Regions from separate parts of the Streptomyces sp. NPDC001056 genome, predicted to be linked through region 2. Evidence: riboswitches for the same ligand, from Rfam matches in the RefSeq annotation. Region 2 holds a riboswitch; the other holds the start of a gene.

Region 1 (4,204 bases), on a different contig from region 2:
GGAAAGGCGGTCGTGGTGGGCGGGCTCGGGCCGCGCGGGGTGGTGGCCACGGCGTCGTACGAGGCGCGGGCCTTCGGGGTGCACTCCGCGATGCCCATGGCCCAGGCACGGCGGCTGGCGCCCCACGCCGCGTACCTGGTGCCGCGCTTCAGCCTGTACCGGGCGGTCAGCGAGCAGGTGATGGCGCTGCTGCGGGAGCTGTCCCCGCTGGTGGAGCCGTTGAGCCTGGACGAGGCCTTCGTGGACCTGGCGGCCTCGGGCACCGCGTCGGACGCGGAATCGGCGCGACGGACCGGGGCGCGGCTGCGCGAGGACATCCGTGCCGTCACGGGGCTCACCGGATCGGTGGGGCTCGCCGCGTCCAAGATGCTCGCGAAGATCGCCTCCGAGCGGGCCAAGCCGGACGGCCTGGTGCTCATCGAGCCGGGGACCGAGCGGGCGCTGCTCGGGCCGCTGTCGGTGCGGACCCTGCCGGGGGTGGGCCCGGCCACGGGGGACCATCTGCGGCGGGCCGGGATAACGACCGTCGAGGAGCTGGCCGAGGCCGGCGAGGACGAACTCGTACGACTGGTCGGCAAGGCGCACGGACACGCGTTGTACGCCATGGCGCTCGCGCGGGACGAGCGGCCCGTGGTGGCCGAACGGGAGACCAAGTCGGTGTCGGTCGAGGACACGTACGACGTGGACATCCACGACCGGCTGCGGATCGGACTCGAAGTACGGCGGCTCGCGGACCGCTGTGTGCGGCGGCTGCGCGAGGCGGGACTGTCCGGGCGGACGATCGTCCTGAAGGTGCGGCGGTACGACTTCTCGACGCTGACCCGCTCCGAGACGCTGCGGGGGCCCACGGACGATCCGGCGGTCGTGCGGGAGGCGGCCGAGCGTTTGCTGGAGTCCGTGGACACGACGGGTGGGGTCCGGCTGCTCGGCGTCGGCGTCACCGGGCTCGCCGACTACACCCAGGAAGACCTCTTCGCCCAGGCGGCGAGGCCCTCGCCGACGGAATCGGTCTCGGAGGACCAGCCGCCCGAGCCGACTGCTCCGTCCCCCGCCGCCGTGCTCCCGCACTGGCGCGCGGGGCAGGACGTGCTGCATGCCGAGTTCGGCCACGGGTGGGTCCAGGGCAGCGGGGTGGGCCGGGTGACGGTGCGCTTCGAGACCCCCCAGTCCCCTCCGGGACGCATCCGAACCTTCATGGTCACCGACCCCGCCCTCCGGCCGACGGACCCCCTGCCCCTGGTTTCCATGGCCCCGGTCACGGAGGATCGACCGGAATGCCGTGCGGTGGGCCGGTAGGGCTACGTCTCCTCGGAGCCGGCCAGTTTGCCGAAGTCGCGGTCCGGGGCCGGGCCGGGGGTCATGTCGAGGCCGTAGTGGTGGTAGAGCTGGAGTTCCTGTTCGGGGGAGAGGTGGCGGCCCACGCCGAAGTCGGGGGCGTCCTTGATCAGGGAGCGGTCGAAGGGGACCTGGAGGGTGCCCTCGACGAGTTCGCTGGGCTCCAGCGGGACGAAGGCGTCGCGGGAGAAGAGCCCGGTGCGTATGGCCGCCCATTCGGGGACGCCCGTGGCGTCGTCCAGGTACACCTCGTCGATCGTGCCGATCTTGGTGCCATTGCGGTCGAACGCCTTGCGGCCGATCAGGTTGCGCGGATCGATGTCGGTCTGCACGGCCCCTCTCCCTCCAATTGGTCGCAACTCATCCGTAAGCACTACGAAAGAGCACATTCACTGCGGCGGCCACTTGAGAATCCGGCCGTTGACCTCGCTGGTAGGCTGAATGCGGCTGCTGACCCCGTGCGGGAGAGTCCTCCGACCCACCTCGGAGGCGCCGAAGGAGCAAATCCTCCCCGGAATCTCTCAGGCCCACGTACCGCACGGACGAGGTCACTCTGGAAAGCAGGGCGGGTGTCGACGGCTTCCGCTCTCACCGACGGTGAAAGCCGGCGTCCCGACGGGCGCCTGGTGAAGCTCTCAGGTTGAGATGACAGAGGGGGAGGCCGTCCGGGCACCCGCGCCGTGGTGCCCTTCGAAGGTCGCGTCAGACCAGGAGGCCTCCGCAATGACCGCCCATCGTATTCCGCTCTCCGAGCTCGAAGCGGGCATCCCCTTCGAACAGCGCCACATCGGGCCCGACCAGGAGGCGCGGGCCAAGATGCTCGCGCAGGTCGGCTACGGGTCCCTCGACGAGCTGACCGCCGCCGCGGTCCCCGATGTGATCAAGAACGCCGACGCCCTCGACCTGCCGGGCGCCCGGACCGAGGCCGAGGTGCTGGCCGAACTGCGCTCGCTCGCCGACCGCAACCAGGTCCTCGGCTCCATGATCGGCCTGGGTTACTACGGCACCTTCACTCCGCCGGTGATCCTGCGCAACGTCCTGGAGAACCCGGCCTGGTACACGGCCTACACGCCCTACCAGCCGGAGATCTCCCAGGGCCGCCTGGAAGCGCTGCTGAACTTCCAGACCATGGTCGCCGACCTGACCGGGCTCCCCACCTCCGGCGCCTCCCTCCTCGACGAGGGCACCGCGGCCGCCGAGGCCATGGCGCTGTCCCGGCGCATGGGCAAGAACAAGAAGGGCCTCTTCCTGGTCGACGCGGACGCCCTGCCGCAGACCATCGCCGTCATCCAGACGCGCGCCGAACCGACCGGCGTCGAGGTCGTCGTCGCCGATCTCGGCGCGGGCATCCCGGCCGACATCGCCGCCCGTGACATCAACGGCGTCCTCATCCAGTACCCCGGCGCCTCCGGTGCCGTACGGGACATCAAGCCGGTGATCGAGCAGGCCCACGAGCTGGGCGCGCTCGTCACCGTCGCCGCCGACCTGCTCGCCCTCACCCTGCTGACCTCCCCGGGCGAGCTGGGCGCCGACATCGCCGTCGGCTCCACCCAGCGCTTCGGTGTCCCGATGGGCTTCGGCGGTCCGCACGCCGGCTACATGGCCGTGCACGAGAAGTTCGCCCGCAGCCTGCCCGGCCGCCTGGTCGGCGTCTCCGTCGACGCCGACGGCAACAGGGCCTACCGGCTGGCCCTCCAGACCCGTGAGCAGCACATCCGCCGCGAGAAGGCCACCAGCAACATCTGCACCGCACAGGTGCTGCTCGCGGTCATGGCCGGCATGTACGCCGTCTACCACGGCCCCGAGGGCCTGCGGACCATCGCCCGGCGCACCCACCGCTACGCGACCCTCCTCGCCGAGGGCCTGAAGGCCGGGGGCGTGGAGATCACGCACGGCGCCTTCTTCGACACGGTCACCGCGCGCGTGCCCGGCAAGGCCGCCGAGGTCGTCGCCGCCGCCCGGGACAAGGGCGTGAACCTGTACCTGGCCGACGCCGACCACGTCTCCGTGGCCTGCGACGAGACCACCACCCGGGAGCGGCTGGCCACCGTCTGGGCCGCCTTCGGCGTCGAGGCCGACGTCGAGGCGCTGGACGCCGCCGCCGCCGACGCGCTGCCCGCGGCGCTGCTGCGCGGCGACGACTACCTCGCCCACCCGGTCTTCCACCAGCACCGCTCCGAGACCGCGATGCTGCGCTACCTGCGCAAGCTGGCCGACCGCGACTACGCGCTCGACCGCGGCATGATCCCGCTGGGCTCCTGCACCATGAAGCTCAACGCGACCACCGAGATGGAGCCCATCACCTGGCCCGAGTTCGGCGAGCTGCACCCGTTCGCGCCCGCCGAGCAGGCGGCCGGCTTCCTCACGCTCATCCACGAGCTGGAGGACCGCCTCGCCGAGGTCACCGGCTACGACAAGGTCTCCCTCCAGCCGAACGCCGGCTCCCAGGGCGAGCTGGCCGGTCTGCTCGCCGTGCGCGGCTACCACCGCGCCAACGGCGACGAGCAGCGCACCGTCTGCCTCATCCCGTCCTCCGCGCACGGCACCAACGCCGCGAGCGCCGTGATGGCGGGCATGAAGGTCGTCGTCGTCAAGACCGCCGAGGACGGTGAGATCGACGTCGAGGACCTGCGCGCCAAGATCGAGCAGCACCGCGACGAGCTGGCCGTGCTGATGATCACCTACCCGTCGACGCACGGTGTGTTCGAGGAGCACGTCGCCGACATCTGCGCCCGGGTGCACGAGGCCGGCGGTCAGGTGTACGTCGACGGCGCCAACCTGAACGCGCTGGTGGGCCTCGCCAAGCCGGGCCACTTCGGCGGCGACGTCTCGCACCTGAACCTGCACAAGACCTTCTGCATCCCGCACG
Region 2 (4,204 bases):
GGAGTGGGGCTGCACGTTGGCGTACTCGGCGCCGAACAGCTCCTTGATGCGGTCGATGGCGATCTGCTCGGCCACGTCGACGTGCTCGCAGCCGCCGTAGTAGCGGCGGCCCGGGTAGCCCTCGGCGTACTTGTTGGTGAGGACCGAGCCCTGCGCCTCCATCACCGCGAGCGGCGCGAAGTTCTCGGACGCGATCATTTCGAGCGTGGACTGCTGGCGGAGCAGCTCGGCGTCGACCGCGGCGGCGATCTCCGGGTCCAGCTCGTGCAGGGGCGTGTTCAGGACAGTCATACGGCTACGACTCCTCAGCCGGCGGTGTGGGCGTCGTACTCGTCGGCGGAGAGCAGGTCGGCCGGCTCGTCCGCGACGCGCACCTTGAACAGCCAGCCGCCCTCGAAGGGCTCGGAGTTCACCAGCGACGGGTCGTCGACGACGTTCTCGTTGACCGCGGTGACCTCGCCGGTGACCGGGGAGTACAGGTCGGAGACCGACTTGGTGGACTCCAGTTCACCGCAGGTCTCGCCCGCCTCGACGGTGGAGCCGACCTCGGGGAGCTGGGCGTAGACCACATCGCCGAGCGCGTTGGCCGCGAACTCGGTGATGCCGACCGTCGAGACGCCGTTGTCGTCGGCGCCCGACAGCCACTCGTGCTCCTTGCTGTAGCGCAGCTGCTGGGGGTTGCTCATGCCTGAATTCTCCTGTACGCGCGGGGGTGCTGATGACGGGGGGAGGGTGGTGACCGCCGATGGGCGGGCGAATGTGCGCAGGGTCACGTGCCCGCCCGGCGGGGGGCGGGACCGGGACCGGGCTCGCTGTCTACTTCTGGCGCTTGTAGAACGGCAGCGCCACGACCTCGAAGGGCTCGTGGGTGCCGCGGATGTCCACGCCGACGCCCTCGGTGCCGGGCGCCGCGTGCGCCGCGTCGACGTAGGCCATGGCGATCGGCTTGCCCAGCGTGGGGGAGGGGGCACCGGAGGTGACCTCGCCGATGACCTCGCCGCCGGCGACGACCGAGTACCCGGCGCGCGGGACGCGGCGGCCCTCGGCGATCAGGCCGACCAGGACGCGCGGCGGGTTCTGCTCGGCGCGGGCGGCGGCCTCGACGAGCGCGGCGCGCCCCACGAAGTCGCCCTCCTTCTCGAACTTGACCACGCGGCCGAGCCCGGCGTCGAAGGGGGTCAGCGAGGTGTTCAGCTCGTGCCCGTACAGCGGCATGCCCGCCTCCAGGCGCAGGGTGTCCCGGCAGGACAGGCCGCACGGCACCAGGCCGACGCCCTCGCCGGCCTTGGTCAGCGCCTGCCACAGCTCGACGGCGTGCTCGGGCTTCACGAACAGCTCGAAGCCGTCCTCGCCGGTGTAGCCGGTGCGGGCGATCAGCGCGGGGACGCCGGCGACGGTGCCGGGCAGGCCCGCGTAGTACTTCAGGCCGTCGAGGTCGGCGTCGGTGAGGGACTTCAGGATGCCGGGGGAGGCCGGGCCCTGGACGGCGATCAGGGCGTAGGCGTCCCGGTCGTCGCGCACCTCGACGTCGTGGCCGCCGGACCGCTCCTCCAGGGCGTCCAGGACCACCTGGGCGTTGGAGGCGTTGGCGACGACCATGTACTCGGTCTCGGCGAGCCGGTAGACGATCAGGTCGTCCAGGATGCCGCCGTCGGCCTGCACGATCATCGTGTAGCGGGCGCGGCCGACGCCGATGGAGGCGATGTTGCCGACCAGGGCCATGTTCAGGAAGTCGGCCGCCTCGGGGCCGGTGACGGTGATCTCGCCCATGTGGGAGAGGTCGAACAGACCCGCCTTGGTCCGCACGGCCACGTGCTCGTCGCGCTCGGAGCCGTAACGCAGGGGCATGTCCCAGCCCGCGAAGTCGGTCATCGTCGCACCGAGCGAGCGGTGCACGGCGTCCAGCGCGGTGTGTCGGAGTTCGGTACTGCTCATCGGTCGGTCGTCTCCCAGGGCAACAGGGATGGGGCGAGGAACGTTCCTCCCCATCTGTCATCGGAACCTGAGAGGTTCGCCGGGACCGCCAGGGGGGCGATCACGGCTTGCACCTTGGGTGGGGCCGCTGTCACAGCGGCCCGCTTTTCAGATGTGCCTCGCCCGCGCGGTAACGGTGCCTGAGAGATTCAAGGGAGGGACTTGCTCCTTCGGCGCCCCAGCGAAGCCTGCTGGGGACTCTCCCGCGCGGATTCAAACGGCCGGTATGCAGTTGGCGGCCACATCATTGCACGTCGCACCCCCACCCGTCAGGGGCCGTATCCGTAACCGACCTGTGGCGGTACGCGCACCCGCCCGTGGCACATCGGGCATTACCTTTCCTTTACGTCGGCCGGGCAGGGAGATTACCGAACCACAAGGGGAGGACGATCATGGCGAACAGGACCATGGCGCACGCGACCGGCATCCCGGCGCCGAGGAGCCTCGTGGCCCGCGAGCGCGCGGCCGGCCGCCCCGCGTCCCTCGTGCGGGACCTGCGCGACCGGGCGGCCCCCGGCCCGCGCACCCTTCGCTTCGGCCCCCGTGACATCGTGGTGCTCACCGGCCTGCCCGGCAGCGGCAAGTCCACGCTGATGCGCCGCGCGGTCACCGACCGCCGCGTCGACTCCCAGGACACCCGGGCCCGCTTCGCCGCCCGCCTGCCCCGCCTGCTGCCGTACGCCCTCTACCGCCCCCTGGTGCGCGCCGCGCACTACCTCGGGCTGCGTCGCGCCCTGCGCACGTCACAGGGCCTGGTCGTGCACGACTGCGGCACCCAGCCCTGGGTGCGCGCCTGGCTCGCCCGCGCCGCCCGCCGCTCCGGCGGCACCCTGCACCTGCTCCTGCTGGACGTGCCGGAGGAGACGGCCCGCGCGGGCCAGCGCGAGCGCGGCCGGTCGGTCTCGCGGCTCGCCTTCGGCCGCCACCGCCGTACGACGGCCCGGTTGCTCGGCGCGGTGGAGCGGGGCGAACTGCCCGCGGGCTGCGGTTCGGCGGTGCTGCTCGACCGGGCCGCGGCGGACGCCGTGCAGCGGATCGTGTTCACGGAGTACGGCACTGTCACCGGTACCCGCTAGCCTTCATGGTCACAGAGCAGTGGTTCCCAGCAGGCGGTAGGCAGATGGACTTCCCGGCACAGGCGCACCCCCACCCGCACGGCGGTTGGCCCGGCAACGAGCTGGAGGAGGTGCTGTCGGCCTCCCTCGGCATACCCGCGGCGGGCGGCCGGATCATCGAGGTACTCGGCCGCAGCTTCGTCTGGGTGCCGCTGCCGTCCGGCGGCGGACCCGGCGGCGGCCCGCTGGACCTGCCCACCCTGGAGATCGACGGCCAGGCGTACGTCCCGGTGTTCAGCTCCGAGGAGCAGTTCCGCCAGGCGGTCGGCTCCCACATGTCGTACACCATCGCCCCGGCCGTGGAGTTCGCCCGCGGCCTGCCCCCGCAGGCGGGCATCGCCGTGAACCCCGGCGGCACGGTCGGCATCCCGCTCCCGCCGGACGCCGTCGCCGAGCTCTGCCGCGCCGGCCGCACCCCGCTGGACGGCCCCGCCTCCGGCGGCCGCGTCCGCCTCTTCGAGCCCGACTGGCAGGACGACCCGGTCGACTTCCTCTCCGCCGCGTCCGCCGAGTTCGCCGCGACGGGTGTGGTCCTCACCGCCCGCCGCTGCCTGGCCGCGATCGAGACCGCCGACCCGGTCATGTTCGTCGGCGTGGAGCTGTCCCAGTGGGACGGCGACTTCCGCGCCCTCCCCCTGGAAGCCCTGGGCCGCGCCCTCGGCCGGGTCCCGGTCCGCTGGCCGGTCAACCTGATCCTGCTGGACGTGACGGACGACCCGGTGGCGGAGTGGCTGCGGACGAATGTCCGCCCCTTCCACGCCCACTAGAACCCGACGGTGCGCGGCCCGCCCCGAAGGGGCGCGGGGAACCGCGCGACCGCCCCACCACGACCCGCACCCGCGCACGAACACACGGGCCCCGAGCCACCAGGCGCTTAAGCTGTCCCCCGACGCGGAGTACTGAAAAGAAGGGCACGACAAGGTGAGCGCGAGCCACAGCGGCAGCGTCGGCGGCGGTGTCGAACACACGCTCCGCCACGTCACGCCCGGACGCTACGACGCGTACGAGGCCCTGCTCCGCGCCCTCGCCACCCCCTCCGCGGGCCAGATCTGGATGCTGCTGTGGCACGGCCAGGCCGGCTCCCCGGACGCCCAGTACGGGGACATGGAGGTCGA

What was found. Region 2 has a riboswitch for glycine ahead of gcvT (glycine cleavage system aminomethyltransferase GcvT). Riboswitches for the same ligand answer to the same signal wherever they lie in the genome.
Region 1: linked by a shared signal. The riboswitch ahead of gcvP (aminomethyl-transferring glycine dehydrogenase) and the one ahead of gcvT (glycine cleavage system aminomethyltransferase GcvT) in region 2 are both predicted to bind glycine.

The regions. Positions count from the first base shown of each region.
Region 1 covers NZ_JBSFLI010000020.1:139,810-144,013, reverse strand. The annotation lists partial or broken gene ACWDD7_RS23735 (DNA polymerase IV) at 1-1,374, shown strand, start outside; partial or broken gene ACWDD7_RS23730 (PRC-barrel domain-containing protein) at 1,509-1,724, opposite strand; glycine riboswitch at 1,787-1,882, shown strand; gene gcvP (aminomethyl-transferring glycine dehydrogenase) at 2,059-4,204, shown strand, end outside.
Region 2 covers NZ_JBSFLI010000033.1:31,798-36,001, forward strand. The annotation lists gene glyA (serine hydroxymethyltransferase) at 1-291, opposite strand, end outside; gene gcvH (glycine cleavage system protein GcvH) at 306-686, opposite strand; gene gcvT (glycine cleavage system aminomethyltransferase GcvT) at 817-1,935, opposite strand; glycine riboswitch at 1,980-2,092, opposite strand; glycine riboswitch at 2,093-2,190, opposite strand; gene ACWDD7_RS30120 (AAA family ATPase) at 2,367-3,050, shown strand; gene ACWDD7_RS30125 (enhanced serine sensitivity protein SseB) at 3,095-3,856, shown strand; gene ACWDD7_RS30130 (enhanced serine sensitivity protein SseB C-terminal domain-containing protein) at 4,011-4,204, shown strand, end outside.